DNA from 4 places in the Streptomyces albidicamelliae genome. Region 1 is predicted to be linked to each of the others. Evidence: riboswitches for the same ligand, from Rfam matches in the RefSeq annotation. Region 1 holds a riboswitch; each other region holds the start of a gene.
What was found. A riboswitch is a leader RNA that binds a small molecule or an ion and turns the genes downstream of it on or off. The one in region 1 is predicted to bind cobalamin.
Positions count from the first base shown of each region.

Region 2: it holds a riboswitch for cobalamin, as region 1 does, so the genes downstream of both, N8I86_RS25215 (ribonucleoside-diphosphate reductase subunit alpha) here and N8I86_RS10310 (cobalamin biosynthesis protein) in region 1, are expected to answer to the same signal.
Region 3: it holds a riboswitch for cobalamin, as region 1 does, so the genes downstream of both, N8I86_RS32105 (CbtB domain-containing protein) here and N8I86_RS10310 (cobalamin biosynthesis protein) in region 1, are expected to answer to the same signal.
Region 4: it holds a riboswitch for cobalamin, as region 1 does, so the genes downstream of both, N8I86_RS36160 (Nickel transporter NicT) here and N8I86_RS10310 (cobalamin biosynthesis protein) in region 1, are expected to answer to the same signal.

Region 1 is NZ_CP106795.1:2,209,470-2,213,031, forward strand. Features, by position in the region: gene N8I86_RS10300 (inorganic phosphate transporter) at 1-1,165, shown strand, start outside; gene N8I86_RS10305 (hypothetical protein) at 1,200-1,427, shown strand; cobalamin riboswitch at 1,572-1,712, shown strand; gene N8I86_RS10310 (cobalamin biosynthesis protein) at 1,815-2,759, shown strand; gene N8I86_RS10315 (cobyric acid synthase) at 2,756-3,562, shown strand, end outside.
Region 2 is NZ_CP106795.1:5,490,171-5,493,732, reverse strand. Features, by position in the region: gene mctP (monocarboxylate uptake permease MctP) at 1-1,163, shown strand, start outside; cobalamin riboswitch at 1,341-1,468, shown strand; gene N8I86_RS25215 (ribonucleoside-diphosphate reductase subunit alpha) at 1,593-3,562, shown strand, end outside.
Region 3 is NZ_CP106795.1:7,090,461-7,094,022, forward strand. Features, by position in the region: gene N8I86_RS32095 (glycoside hydrolase family 65 protein) at 1-1,489, shown strand, start outside; gene N8I86_RS32100 (hypothetical protein) at 1,575-2,054, shown strand; cobalamin riboswitch at 2,160-2,303, shown strand; gene N8I86_RS32105 (CbtB domain-containing protein) at 2,340-2,561, shown strand; gene N8I86_RS32110 (CbtA family protein) at 2,582-3,334, shown strand; gene N8I86_RS32115 (histidine phosphatase family protein) at 3,377-3,562, opposite strand, start outside.
Region 4 is NZ_CP106795.1:7,999,334-8,002,895, forward strand. Features, by position in the region: gene N8I86_RS36150 (RNA polymerase sigma factor) at 1-875, shown strand, start outside; gene N8I86_RS36155 (ArsR/SmtB family transcription factor) at 954-1,349, opposite strand; cobalamin riboswitch at 1,429-1,616, shown strand; gene N8I86_RS36160 (Nickel transporter NicT) at 1,644-2,753, shown strand; gene N8I86_RS36165 (hypothetical protein) at 2,897-3,127, shown strand; gene N8I86_RS36170 (heavy metal translocating P-type ATPase) at 3,127-3,562, shown strand, end outside.

The DNA of each region.
Region 1 (3,562 bases):
GACAGGCGCCCTGAAGCCCAAGATCGCGGTGACCATGTCCGCCGCCCTCAACCTTGTGGGCGCATTCCTCTCCGTGGAGGTCGCCAACACGATCTCCAAGGGTCTCGTCGACGAGACCGGCATCCGTCCCGAGGTCATCTTCGCCGCCCTGGTCGGCGCGATCCTCTGGAATCTGCTGACCTGGCTGGTGGGCCTGCCGTCCAGTTCCTCGCACGCCCTGATGGGCGGCCTGATCGGCGCCACCGTCGCCTCGGCCGGCTTCGGCGCGGTCCACGGCGAGGTCCTGGTGACCAAGGTGCTGCTGCCCGCGGTCGCCGCGCCGATCGTGGCGGGCCTCGCGGCCATGCTGGCCACCCGCTTCTCGTACGGCATCGGCGGCAAGGCCGAGGCCGAGGCCACGCGCAAGGGCTACCGCGCCGGCCAGATCGCCTCCGCCGGCCTGGTCTCCCTCGCCCACGGCACCAACGACGCCCAGAAGACGATGGGCATCATCACCCTCGCGCTGATCGCGGGCGGTGCCATCTCCCCCGGCTCCAACCCTCCCACCTGGGTCATCCTCTCCGCGGGTCTGGCCATCGCGCTCGGCACCTACATCGGCGGCTGGCGCATCATCCGCACCATGGGCAAGGGCCTGACCGACCTGGAGCCGCGCCAGGGCTTCGCCGCCCAGACCAGCGCCGCGACCGCCATCCTGGCCTCCTCGCACCTCGGTTTCTCCCTCTCCACCACCCACGTCGTCTCCGGCTCGGTGATGGGCGCGGGTCTGGGCCGCAAGGGCGGTGTGGTCCGCTGGTCCACCGCGACCCGGATGTTCGTCGCCTGGGCGCTGACCCTGCCGGCCGCCGCGCTGGTCGGCGCGGGCGCCGAGTCCGTCACTGACCTGGGTGACTGGGGCACCGCCGTCGTCGCGGTCTTCCTGGTCTCCGCCAGCGCCGCGATCTGGAAGCTCTCCCGCCGCGAGGTCGTCGACCACACCAACGTCGTCGCCGAGACCGAGGAGCCGGCCGGCGTGGTGACCACCGCCATCGCCGCCGTGATCCCGCCGCCCGCCGGCACGGTCGCCGAGGACCCGGCCGTCGCCTTCCCGCACCAGTCCACCGGCCCGGGCCGGGTCGCCGACCCCGCCTCCGCCGCCCCGGCTACGCCGCCGGCCGCCACCGTCTGACCCCGGCACCCCGGTTACTGAAGGAAGCATCCCCATGAAGATCGACTGGGCGGCCCTCGGCTCCGTCTTCGGCGTCAGCCTCGTGGTCACGGTGGGCCTGGTGGCCCTGTTCACCCTCGGTATCAAGGGCCTGGCCCGGCGCGAACAGGCCGCGGCCCAGGGCGACTCCGCCGCCCTCGCCGTCACCGGCGCGTACGTCTGCTTCGCCGCCTGCGCGGCCGCGGTGGCGTACGGCATGTATCTCATCGTCGCCAAGGCCTGACCCGGCGTCCGCCGCACGGCGGACGCGAACGAGCACCGCAGAGGCTCCCCTCCCCGCCCGGGAGGGGAGCCTCCGGCATGCTCGCCCGCCCCACGATGTGGGGATCGGCACACTCTCCCCACGCAGGTCAAAGGCAAGTTGACGGCCCTTCCGGGCGCGTGGTGGACTGCCCAGGCCATGTACGGCGGCAAGAGAGGAAGCCGGTGCGAATCCGGCGCGGTCCCGCCACTGTGACCGGGGAAGAACCCCCGGGAGCCAGGAACTCTCACCGCCGGATCAGTCGAACCAGGGCGCGGACACCCTGAGTGAGGACACGTATCGCCATGCTCGGCTGCCGATCGAGGACCAGTACCAGGCCCGCCCCTGTGCCCACGGCCGGCTGAGCCGATGGGTGCCGATCGCTCCTACGCGTACGGCGCCGCCGCCGGCCTTCTCGGTGACCTGCTCCTCGGCGATCCCCGCCGCGGGCATCCCGTCGCCGCGTTCGGACGGGCGGCCGGGGCCGTGGAGAGCGCGCTGTGGCACGACCACCGCGGCTGGGGGACGCTGCACACCGCCGTGTGCGCCGGTGGCGCCGTGGCCCTGGGCGCGCTGGCCACACGCGCCGTACGCCCCTCCCCCGCCGCCGCGGCCGCGCTGACCGCCGCCGCCACCTGGTCGGTCGTCGGCGGGACTTCGCTCGCCCGGGAGGCCCGGGCCATCGGGCACGCCCTGGAGACCGGGGACGTCGACGCGGCCCGCGCGCGGCTGCCTCATCTGTGCGGCCGGGACCCGCAGGCGCTGGACGCCGACGGGATCGCCCGGGCCGTGGTCGAGTCGGTCGCCGAGAACACGTCCGACGCCGTGGTGGGCGCCCTGGTGTGGGGTGCCGTCGCCGGAGTGCCGGGGCTGCTCGGCTTCCGGGCGGTCAACACCCTGGACGCGATGGTGGGTCACCGGTCGCCCCGGTTCCGGCGCTACGGCTGGGCCTCCGCCCGCCTGGACGACCTCGCCGGCTGGCCCGGGGCCCGGCTGACCGCCGTACTCGCCGCCGCGGCCGGCCCCGATCCGCGCGGTGCCCTGCGTGCCTGGAAGGCCGACGCGCACCGGCACCCGAGCCCCAACGCCGGGCCCGTGGAGGCCTCGTTCGCGGGCGCCCTCGGAGTCCGCCTGGGCGGGACGCTGTCCTACGGCGGCCGGGTCGAGCACCGCCCGGTGCTCAACGGCCGGACCGGGCGCGCCGTCCGGGCCACCGACATCGACCGGGCCGTACGGCTCTCCCGCCGCGTCGGCCTGCTCGCGCTCGGCGTCACCGTCGCCGCGCGCCGACTCGTGAAGGGACGTGGGAAGTGAACGGGGGTCTCCTCGTCGCCGGCACCACCTCCGACGCCGGCAAGAGCGTCGTGACGGCCGGGATCTGCCGGTGGCTGGTGCGCCAGGGGGTGAAGGTCGCGCCGTTCAAGGCGCAGAACATGTCCCTCAACTCCTTCGTGACCCGGGAGGGTGCGGAGATCGGGCGGGCGCAGGCCATGCAGGCGCAGGCGTGCCGGATCGAGCCGACCGCGCAGATGAACCCGGTGCTGCTGAAGCCGGGCGGCGAGCAGAGCAGCCAGGTGGTGCTGCTGGGCCGGCCGGTGGGCGAGATGAGCGCGCGCGGGTACCACGGCGGGCGCCAGCAGCGGCTGCTGGGCACGGTGCTGGACTGCCTGGCCGAGTTGCGGGGCACGTATGACGCGGTGATCTGTGAGGGGGCGGGAAGCCCGGCCGAGATCAACCTGCGGCGGACCGACATCGTCAACATGGGCGTCGCGCGGGGCGCCGGGCTGCCGGTGCTGGTGGTGGGGGACATCGACCGCGGGGGCGTCTTCGCCTCCTTCTTCGGCACGGTCGCCCTGCTCTCCCCCGAGGACCAGCAGCTGGTCGCCGGGTTCCTGGTGAACAAGTTCCGGGGCGATGTCAGCCTGCTGGAGCCGGGGTTGGACATGCTGCACGGCCTGACCGGGCGGCACACCTACGGCGTCCTGCCGTTCCGGCACGGCCTCGGCATCGACGAGGAGGACGGACTGCGCGTGTCGCTGCGCGGCACGGTCCGGGAGTCCGCCGTCGCGCCCCCGGTCGGTGAGGACGTGCTGCGGGTCGCCGTGTGCGCGATCCCG
Region 2 (3,562 bases), 3.3 Mb from region 1:
ACGTGATGGGCGTCGGCGGCGGCGAGAACACCAACTGGTTCGTGAAGGACCTCCCGCTGCTCATCGCCTTCGGTGTGCTCGCGGCCTACACGTACTCCTCCGGCCTGCGCGCGCCCGCGCTGATCGCGTTCGTCAAGGACGCGCTGATCTACATCGTCATCGCGGTGGCGATCATCTACATCCCGATCAAGCTGGGCGGCTTCGACGACGTCTTCGCCAAGGCGGGCGACGCGTTCAGCCAGGTCAACCCGGCCACCGGCAAACCGCGCGGCGCCCTCGTCCCGCCCGAGGCGGGCCAGTGGACCTACGCCACGCTGGCGCTCGGCTCGGCCCTCGCGCTGTTCATGTACCCGCACTCGATCACCGCGACCCTGTCGTCCAGGAGCCGTGAGGTGATCCGCCGGAACACCACCATCCTGCCGCTGTACTCGCTCATGCTGGGCCTGCTGGCGCTGCTGGGCTTCATGGCGATCGCGGCCGGGGTGAAGGTGACCAACGGGCAGCTGGCGATCCCGCAGCTGTTCGAGGACATGTTCCCGGACTGGTTCGCGGGCGTGGCCTTCGCGGCGATCGGCATCGGCGCGCTCGTGCCGGCGGCCATCATGTCCATCGCGGCGGCCAACCTCTTCACCCGCAACATCTACAAGGACTTCATCAAGCCGGACGCCACGCCCAGGCAGGAGGCCCAGGTCTCCAAGATCGTGTCGCTGCTGGTGAAGGTGGGCGCGCTGGTCTTCGTCCTCACCATGGACAAGACGGTCGCCATCAACTTCCAGCTGCTGGGCGGCATCTGGATCCTGCAGACCTTCCCGGCCCTGGTGGGCGGCCTGTTCACCCGCTGGTTCCACCGCTGGGCGCTGCTGGCCGGCTGGGCGGTCGGCATGGTGTACGGCACGGTCGCCGCGTACGGGGTCGCCTCGCCGACGCAGAAGCACTTCGGCGGCTCCGCGAAGGAGATCCCGGGTATCGGCGAGATCGGGTACATCGGCCTCACCGCGTTCGTCCTGAACGTCGTCGTCACCGTGGTCCTGACCTTCGTCCTGAAGGCCGTGAAGGCCCCCGAGGGCCTCGACCAGACCCGGCCGGAGGACTACACCGCGGACGCGGGCGACCCGGGCGTCCAGGTGGAGCTGCCGCCGGCGACGGCGGGCACCGGTCACTGAGCCGCAGCCGCGCGACGGGCCGCCGGAGGAGATCCGGCGGCCCGTCGCCGTTTCCGCCCGGCGCACCGCAGCCGCCCGGGCCGGAGGCCGGCGACATCACTCTTCTCACCTACCAGTTGACGCTCTGAAACCGACGGCGACACAACATCTGGGGGTGGCGTGCCGGGCGAGCACAAGATGTATGCTCGTGCTCGCTGTCGCCGCAGGGGAATCCGGTGCGAATCCGGAACTGTCCCGCAACGGTGTACTTGCGTGTCTCCGCACGCCTGTTCAGTCCGAGGACCTGCCGCCAGCGCGCCCGGCCGTCCGGTCCGGGTGCTCACAGACGTCCGGGCCTCGCGGAGTGGGCCGGTGGACGCGACGCCGTGCGCGCTCGTGGCTGCCCCCTGCCCTCCGCCAGGCCCTGTGCCGAGCGAGGGAGAGCCCCACGTGACCATCGCGCCAGCCGACCCGGCTTCAGTCAGCGAGCTGAAGACCGACGGTCCCGGTGCCGCGCTGCTGCGGACCCTGACCGAGCTGACCGCCGACCTCCCCGACGCCGACCCCGGCCGGGTCGCCGCCGCCGCGCTGCGCGGCCGGTCCGCTCGGGCCGACGAGGCGGAGTTGCGCGAGCTGGCCACGGAGGCGGCCGCCGGCCTGATCTCCGAGGACCCCGCCTACTCCCGGCTGGCCGCCCGTCTGCTGACCCTCGCCATCCGCGAGGAGGCCGCCTCGCAGGGCGTCACCTCGTTCACCGAGTCCGTGGCCGTGGGGCACCGCGAGGGGCTCATCGCGGACCGGACCGCCGAGTTCGTCCGAGTGCACGCCGAGCGGCTGGACGCGCTGGTCGACCGGGCCGCCGACGACCGCTTCGGCTACTTCGGCCTGCGCACCCTGCACAGCCGCTACCTGCTGCGGCACCCCTTCACCCGCAAGGTCGTCGAGACGCCCCAGCACTTCATGCTGCGGGTCGCCGCCGGCCTGGCCGAGGACGACACCGTCCGCTCGGTGGACGAGGTCGCGGCGCTCTACGGGCTCATGAGCCGCCTCGACTACCTGCCGTCCTCCCCCACCCTGTTCAACTCCGGTACGCGGCACCCGCAGATGTCGTCCTGCTACCTGCTGGACTCCCCGCTGGACGAGCTGGACTCCATCTACGACCGGTACCACCAGGTCGCGCGGCTCTCCAAGCACGCGGGCGGCATCGGTCTGTCGTACTCCCGGATCCGCAGCCGCGGTTCGCTGATCCGCGGCACCAACGGGCACTCCAACGGCATCGTCCCGTTCCTGAAGACCCTGGACGCCTCGGTGGCCGCGGTGAACCAGGGCGGCCGGCGCAAGGGCGCGGCCGCGGTGTACCTGGAGACCTGGCACTCCGACATCGAGGAGTTCCTGGAGCTGCGGGACAACACCGGTGAGGACGCCCGCCGTACGCACAACCTGAACCTGGCGCACTGGATCCCGGACGAGTTCATGCGCCGCGTCAACGCCGACGAGCAGTGGTCGCTGTTCTCCCCGGCGGACGTGCCCGATCTGGTGGACCTGTGGGGCGCGGAGTTCGACGCCGCGTACCGCGCGGCCGAGGCCGCCGGGCTGGCCCGGAAGACCATCCCGGCCCGTGACCTGTACGGCCGCATGATGCGCACGCTGGCGCAGACCGGCAACGGCTGGATGACCTTCAAGGACGCGGCCAACCGCACCGCCAACCAGACGGCCGAGCCGGGCCACGTCGTCCACTCCTCCAACCTCTGCACGGAGATCCTGGAGGTCACGGACGACGGCGAGACCGCGGTCTGCAACCTGGGCTCGGTCAACCTGGGCGCCTTCGTCGCCGACGGCGGCATCGACTGGGAGCGGCTGGACGAGACGGTCCGCACCGCCGTCACCTTCCTCGACCGCGTCGTGGACATCAACTTCTACCCGACCGAGCAGGCGGGCCGCTCCAACGCCAGGTGGCGGCCGGTGGGCCTCGGCGCGATGGGTCTGCAGGACGTCTTCTTCAAGCTGCGGCTGCCCTTCGACTCGCCCGAGGCGAAGGCCCTGTCGACGCGGATCGCCGAGCGCATCATGCTCGCCGCCTACGAGGCGTCCGCCGACCTCGCCGAGCGCAACGGCCCGCTGCCGGCCTGGGAGAAGACCCGTACCGCCCGCGGTGTGCTGCACCCCGACCACTACGGTGTGGAGCCGGCCTGGCCGGAGCGCTGGGCGGCGCTGCGCGAGCGGATCGCCTCGGTCGGCATGCGCAACTCGCTGCTCCTCGCCATCGCCCCGACCGCCACCATCGCCTCCATCGCGGGCGTCTACGAGTGCATCGAGCCGCAGGTCTCCAACCTGTTCAAGCGCGAGACGCTCTCGGGTGAGTTCCTCCAGGTCAACTCCTACCTGGTACGGGACCTGAAGGACCTCGGGGTGTGGGACGC
Region 3 (3,562 bases), 4.9 Mb from region 1:
CACCGCGCTGGAGGTGCCCGGCGAGGCGGGCAGCATCCTGCGCCTGCACCTGTTCCACCTGCTGCAGACCCTCTCCCCGCACACCGCCGACCTCGACGTCGGCGTCCCCGCGCGCGGACTGCACGGCGAGGCCTACCGCGGACACGTCTTCTGGGACGAACTCTTCGTCCTGCCCTACCTCAACCTGCACCTGCCCGAGGTCTCCCGCGCCCTGCTGCGCTACCGCCACCGCCGGCTGGACGCCGCCTGCCACGCCGCCCACGAACTCGGCCGGCGCGGCGCGCGGTATCCCTGGCAGAGCGGCAGCGACGGCCGCGAGGAGACCCAGCAGCTCCACCTCAACCCGCGCTCCGGCCGCTGGCTGCCCGACCACTCCCGGCTCCAGCACCACGTGGGCTCGGCCGTCGCGTACAACGTGTGGCAGTACTGGGAGGCGACCGGCGACCTCGACTTCCTGCACGGCGAGGGCGCCGAGATGCTGCTCCAGATCGCCCGTTTCTGGGCGGACTCCGCCGGCTACGACCCCCACCTCGGCCGGTACCGCATCCGTGGCGTGGTCGGCCCCGACGAGTACCACGACGCCTATCCCGGCGCGAGCCGGCCGGGCCTGGACGACAACGCGTACACCAACGTCACCGCCGCCTGGGTGCTCGACCGCGCGCTGGAGCTGCTGCGCGCCCTGCCCGAGCCACGCCGCCGCGAACTCACCGAGGCCGTCGGCCTGGCCGAGGACGAGCCCGCCCGCTGGGAGGAGGTCTCGCGCACCCTGCACGTCCCCTTCCACGACGGGGTGATCAGCCAGTTCGAGGGGTACGCCGGCCTCGCCGAGCTGGACTGGGACGGCTACCGGAAACGGTACGGCGACATCCGCCGCCTGGACCGGATCCTGGAGGCGGAGGGCGACACCGTCAACCGGTACAAGGCGTCCAAGCAGGCCGACGTGCTGATGCTCGGCTACCTCTTCGCCCCACCCGAACTACGCTCCCTGTTCGACCGGTTGGGCTACCCGCTGGACGAGCGGACCTGGACCGCGACCGTGGACCACTACCTGCACCGCACCAGTCACGGCTCCACCCTCAGCGGCCTGGTCCACGGCTGGATCCTGGCCCGGGCCCGCCGCACCGACGCCTGGGCCTTCGTCCAGGAGGCGCTGCGCGGCGACATCGCCGACCTCCAGGGCGGCACCACCGGGGAGGGCATCCACCTCGGCGCCATGGCCGGCACGCTCGACCTCGTCCAGCGCGGGCTGACCGGCCTGGAGACCCGGGGCGGCGCCCTGCGCCTCGACCCCGTCCCGCTGCCCGAACTCTCCTCCTACGGCTTCGCCATCCGCTACCACGGCCACTGGGGCGTCCACCTGCGCCTGCGCAGCGGCCTGCTGGAGATCGCCGTACCGGCCTCCGGCCGCGGCCCCATCGACCTCCGTCTGCGGGACCTGGCGGTCGGGGTCCGGCCGGGGGAGACGGCCCGGCTCGTGCTTCCGGAGTAGTCCCTCGCCCATGCGTGAAGGAGCCCCGGAACCTGTGGATATCCTCTGCGTATTGTCAGGTCCCTGTAAGGCATGGATCCACCGCATGAGAAGACGAAACCTCTGGGCGACGGCCGTGGCCCCGGCCGTCCTGGTGACGACGGTGCTCACCTGGTGGCTGGTCCGCGATCCCGCCCCGTACGCCCTGAGCGGCGGACCGGCGGTGCACCTCACCGTGCGTCCCGAGAAGTCCCGCTATCCCGAGGCCGGGGAGGTCGCGGACGAGGCCCGGCTGCTCCTCGAGGTGTACGTCCAGCGCCTGAGGGCCGGTGACGCCGACGGCCTGGCCGACCTGGGCGCCCCCTGGTACACCGGACGCGACCGGGCCGCGCGCGACCTGGTCGACCGCTACCGCGCGCACGCCGGCGGAGCGGCCGAGGCGATCGTGCGGGATCCGGCCGTACCGGACCTGGCCGGTGTGGAACTCCGCTTCGGCGACGGCCGGCGGCAGACCCTGGGGATCAGCCGCGACCACGACGACGTGTGGTGGCTGCAACTGGGAGACGGCGACCCCGTGGCGCCATAGGCGCGCCGGACGGAACGGCCGCCCCACGGCTTCCCCCTGAGACCCGGAACTGACGTACCGTCACGAGAGGAAGATCACGACTGTGGACGCGGTCTTGGCCGCGCACGCGTCTCGCGGTACGGTCTGTCCGATATCGACGACGGCGAGACGGAAGCCGGTGGGAATCCGGCACGGTCGCGCCACTGTATGCGGGACACCCCTCGGGGTGGTCCGCCGAGTCAGACCCGTGGCCGTCGTCCTGTGCACCACCGAGATGGGACGCGAACTCCCAGAGGAGGTCCTGCCATGGCGCAGACCGTCGCTCAGCCGACAGCCACCACCCCCGCCGTTCCCGCCACGCTGCCGCTGAAGGCGATAGCACCCTGGGCGGTCTTCTTCGGCGTCCTGATGCTCGTCCTGCTCTACTTCGTCGGCGCCGAACAGGGCGCCACCTCCGTGTTCAACGGCACCGACGTCCACGAGTGGGTGCACGACGCCCGCCACCTGCTCGGCTTCCCCTGCCACTGACGCGAGGGACTCCGCGCACCATGAACTCCGCAACGGTAAGAAACCTTCTCGTGCGGGGCATGCTCGCCGGCCTCGTGGCCGGCGTGCTCGCCCTCGTCGTGGCCTACCTCCTCGGTGAGCCGAGCGTCGACCAGGCGATCGCCTTCGAGGACGCCCACGCGCACGAGCACGAGATGGAAGTCGTCTCCCGCTCCCTGCAGGCCACCGCCGGCCTCGCCACGGGTGTCCTCGTCTACGGGGTCGCCTTCGGCGGCATCGCCGCGCTCGCGTACTCCTTCGCGCTCGGCCGTGTCGGCCGGTTCAGCCCGCGGGCGACCGCGCTGCTGCTGTCCGGCTGCGCGCTGGTCGCCGTGTACGTCGTACCGTTCCTGAAGTACCCGGCCAACCCGCCGTCCGTCGGTCAGCCCGAGACCATCGGCAAGCGGACCACCCTGTTCTTCCTGATGATGGCCCTCAGCGTGCTCCTCGCGGTGGGCGCCACCATCCTCGGCAAGCGTCTCGCGCCCCGTCTGGGCAACTGGTGGGCGACCGTCGCCGCGATGGCCGCCTTCGTCGTGGTCATCGGGCTCGCCTACGCCTTCCTGCCCGCCGTCAACGAACTGCCCGCGCACTTCCCGGCCCGCCTGCTGTGGCGGTTCCGGCTCTCCACCCTGGCCATCCAGACCGTCCTGTGGGCCTCATTCGGCCTGCTCTTCGGCGAGTTGGCCGAGCGGCAGCTGAACCCCCGGCCGGCGAAGGCGTCTTCGGGGCGGACGGTTCCCGCCCCGCACTGACGGTCCCGGAGGCGGCCTCCTGAGCCACGGCGACCGCCCGGCTCAGGGGGCGGCGGCCGCGTCCTGTCCGGTCAGCGGCCGGCCGAGCCGCAGATTCCACCGTCCGGCCCGGCCGCTCAGTTCCGTCGCCGTCAACGGCGGCACGTCCAGCCGCCAGAAGGCGTCCGCGGGCAGACCGAGGACGTGCACGACCGCGGCCCGTACGACCTCCGGCTCGACCACGGCGAG
Region 4 (3,562 bases), 5.8 Mb from region 1:
TGGACGACACCCTCCAGCTGTACTTCCTGTGCGCACACCCCTCGCTGACGCCGTCGTCGGCGGTGGCACTGACGCTGCGCGCGGTGGGCGGGCTGACCACCCGGCAGATCGCCCGGGCGTACCTGGTGCCCGAGGCGACCATGGCCCAGCGCATCAGCCGGGCCAAGCGCACCGTCTCGGGCGTGCGGCTGGACCGGCCGGGCGACGTCGCCACCGTGCTGCGCGTGCTGTACCTGATCTTCAACGAGGGGTACGGCGGTGATGTGGACCTCGCCGCGGAGGCGATCCGGCTCACCCGGCAGCTCGCGGCCGGGATCGACCACCCGGAGGTGGCGGGGCTGCTCGCGCTGATGCTGCTGCACCATGCCCGGCGGCCCGCCCGGACCCGGCCGGACGGCAGCCTGGTGCCGCTCGCCGAACAGGACCGCGGCCGCTGGGACACGAAGGCGATCGCCGAGGGCATCACCATCCTGCAGGCGGCCCTGTCGAGGGACCGGCTGGGCGAGTTCCAGGCCCAGGCCGCCGTCGCCGCCCTGCACGCGGACGCGCAGCGTGCGCAGGACACGGACTGGGTGCAGATCGTCGAGTGGTACGACGAGTTGGTACGGCTCACGGACAGCCCCGTCGTCCGGCTCAACCGTGCCGTCGCCGTCGGCGAGGCGGACGGCCCGCGGGCCGGGCTCGCCGCGCTGGCGGAGCTGGACGCCTCGCTGCCCCGCCACTCGGCCGTGTCGGCGTACCTGCACGAGCGCGACGGGGACGTGGTGACGGCGGCACGCCTGTACGCCGAAGCGGCTCACAAGGCTCCCAACCTGGCGGAACGCGACCACCTGACGCGGCAGGCCGCCCGGCTCAACGCCCGCATCCGCGACTGAGGGCTCCGGCCGGCACAGGCACCGGCCGGGATCCCGACGACCGCGCCGCGTCACCGGTGCGCAGCCGCGTACGACGCCCTACTCCTCGGACCGGTGGGGCCGTACGCGGCCGTCGCCGGTGCCGGCCGACTTGCAGTGCTCCAGCAGCGCGGCCACCGGGCCGTCGACGAGGTGGTAGCGCACGATCCGGCCGTCCTTGCGGCCCTCGACCACTCCCGCGGCCCGCAGCAGGCGCAGTGCCTGCGAGACGGTCGTGTCGCGCATGCCGGTGGCCACGGCGAGGTCGGAGACGGCGATGGGACCGGCCTCGTGGACGGCGAGCAGCAGGGACAGCCGACCGGGATCGGAGAGCAGGGAGAAGCGGTCGGCCCAGGTGCGCACCCGCTCGGGCTCGCCGACGGCGGCGATGGCGTCACAGACCCGGTGGCCGTCGATGGTGCGCCGCCCGGAACGGTCCGCGGGGACGAGATGCATGCCGCCATCATCGCAGCCCCGGGCGTTCGCCTCCATACCTGAGCAGTTGTGCAATCTTGCAGCTGACGACCCCGGCCTTCTAGGGTGGACGGGCCGTGGTGTTCGGGAAGACCGGTGACAGCCCTCAGGGGCTCAGGCCGGAGCGGCCCTCGCCACTGTGATCGGGGAGTTCCCGCCCCACGTATGCCACTGGCCGCACGGCCGGGAAGGCAGGGGCGGGCGCGTCGACCCGTCAGCCAGGAGACCGGCCACGGCATCACGAAGCTGATCCACGAGGTGCTGGAGCGTGACCGCATGACCGTGTCCCAAGGCGTGCCCGAAACCGACGCCGAACCGTCCTTCCGCTGGCGTCGCGAGGACACCGTCCGCACCGCGGGACTCCTGGCCGTGATCGTGGCACTGCACGTCGTCGCCTTCGGGATCCTCTTCCTGCTGGTGATACCCCGTCACTATGAGGTCGGCACCAAGGCGTTCGGGGTCGGGCTGGGCGTCACCGCGTACACGCTCGGCATGCGGCACGCCTTCGACGCCGACCACATCGCCGCGATCGACAACACCACCCGCAAGCTGATGGCCGACGGCAAACGGCCCGTCTCCGTGGGCTTCTGGTTCGCCCTCGGGCACTCCAGCGTCGTGGTCGCGATGGCCGCCCTGGTCGCCGGCGGTGCGAAGCTCGCCGGCACCCTGATGAACGACGGCTCCCGCACCCACCAGGTCCTGGGCACCGTGGGCACCACGGTCTCGGGGTCCTTCCTGTACCTCATCGCCGCCCTCAACCTCGTGGCGCTGTTCGGCATCCTCCGGGTCTTCCGGGCCATGCGCGCCGGCCAGTACGACGAGGCCGAACTGCAGGCGCACCTCGACTCACGCGGGTTCATGAACCGCGTCCTGGGACGGCTCACCAGGTCCATCCGCCGCCCGGGCCAGATGTTCCCCCTCGGCTTCCTCTTCGGGATCGGCTTCGACACCACGACCGAGGTCCTGCTCCTCGCCCTGGCCGGCAACGGCGCGGCCGCCGGGCTGCCCTGGTACGCGGTGCTGTGCCTGCCCCTGCTGTTCGCCGCGGGCATGAGCCTGTTCGACACCCTCGACGGCACGTTCATGAACTTCGCCTACCAGTGGGCGTTCTCCAACCCCGTCCGCAAGGTGTTCTACAACCTCACGATCACCGGCCTGTCCATCGCCGTCGCGTTCTTCGTCGGCACCATCGAGCTGGTCGGCGTCCTGCACGACAAGCTCGGCCTGAGTGACGGCGTCACCGGCTGGATAGCGGGACTGAACCTGGACAGCGTCGGCTACGTCATCGTCGGTCTGTTCGTGGTGGTCTGGGCGGTGGCCATCGCCTACTGGCGCCTGGCCAGGATCGAGGAACGCTGGAACACCCGCTCCGCGGACACCGGCTGACGTCGAGCCCCGCACGCGTACGCCATGTGGCCTACGCCATCGTCCCGTGCGGGAACTCGGCCACCGATCCGTCCGACTGCTGGAGCGGTACGGCTGCGACCTGCTGCGCCGTACGACGGTTCGAGCGACCAGGAAGGTCGAGCATGGCCGAGTCCCGACACCCCTCCCGCCGCGCGGCCGGGGTTCCCCGCACGCTCCTGCCCCCGCCCAAGCTTTGCGGCTTCCTGTTGCTGCTGGTGCTGGTCTTCTCGGTGTCGTACGCCGTGGGATCGGCCACCGGGCCGGTGGCGCCCGGGATGCGCGGCTCCGGAGGCGGCGGAAGCAGCGGGGGCGGCACGGGTGACATGCCCGGCATGCACGGCGGCGGTGAGTGATGGGGGCCGAGATCCCGGCGCCGCTGGTGGTCACGGATCTGACGGTCAGCGGCATGACGTGTGCCGCGTGCGTCCGCCGGGTGGAGAAGAAGCTGACCGGACTCGACGGGGTCACGGCCACCGTCAACCTCGCCACCGGACGCGCCCGGGTCAGCCATCCGGCGGACGTCCCCGCGGAGGACCTCGTCACGGCGGTCGGACAGGCGGGGTACGAGGCCGCGCTGCCCGAGGCCGCCGTACCGGACGGGCGCGAAGGGACCGACGGCCGCGAGAGGGACGCCGAGGCCGCCGCGCGGCGGGAGCGCGAGCGGCTCGTGGTCACCGCGCTGCTCGCCGTTCCCGTCCTGGTCCTGTCGATGGCGCCCTCCCTGCAGTTCCGGAACTGGCAGTGGCTGTGCTTCGTGCTGGCGGCCCCGGTCGCGGTGTGGAGCGCCT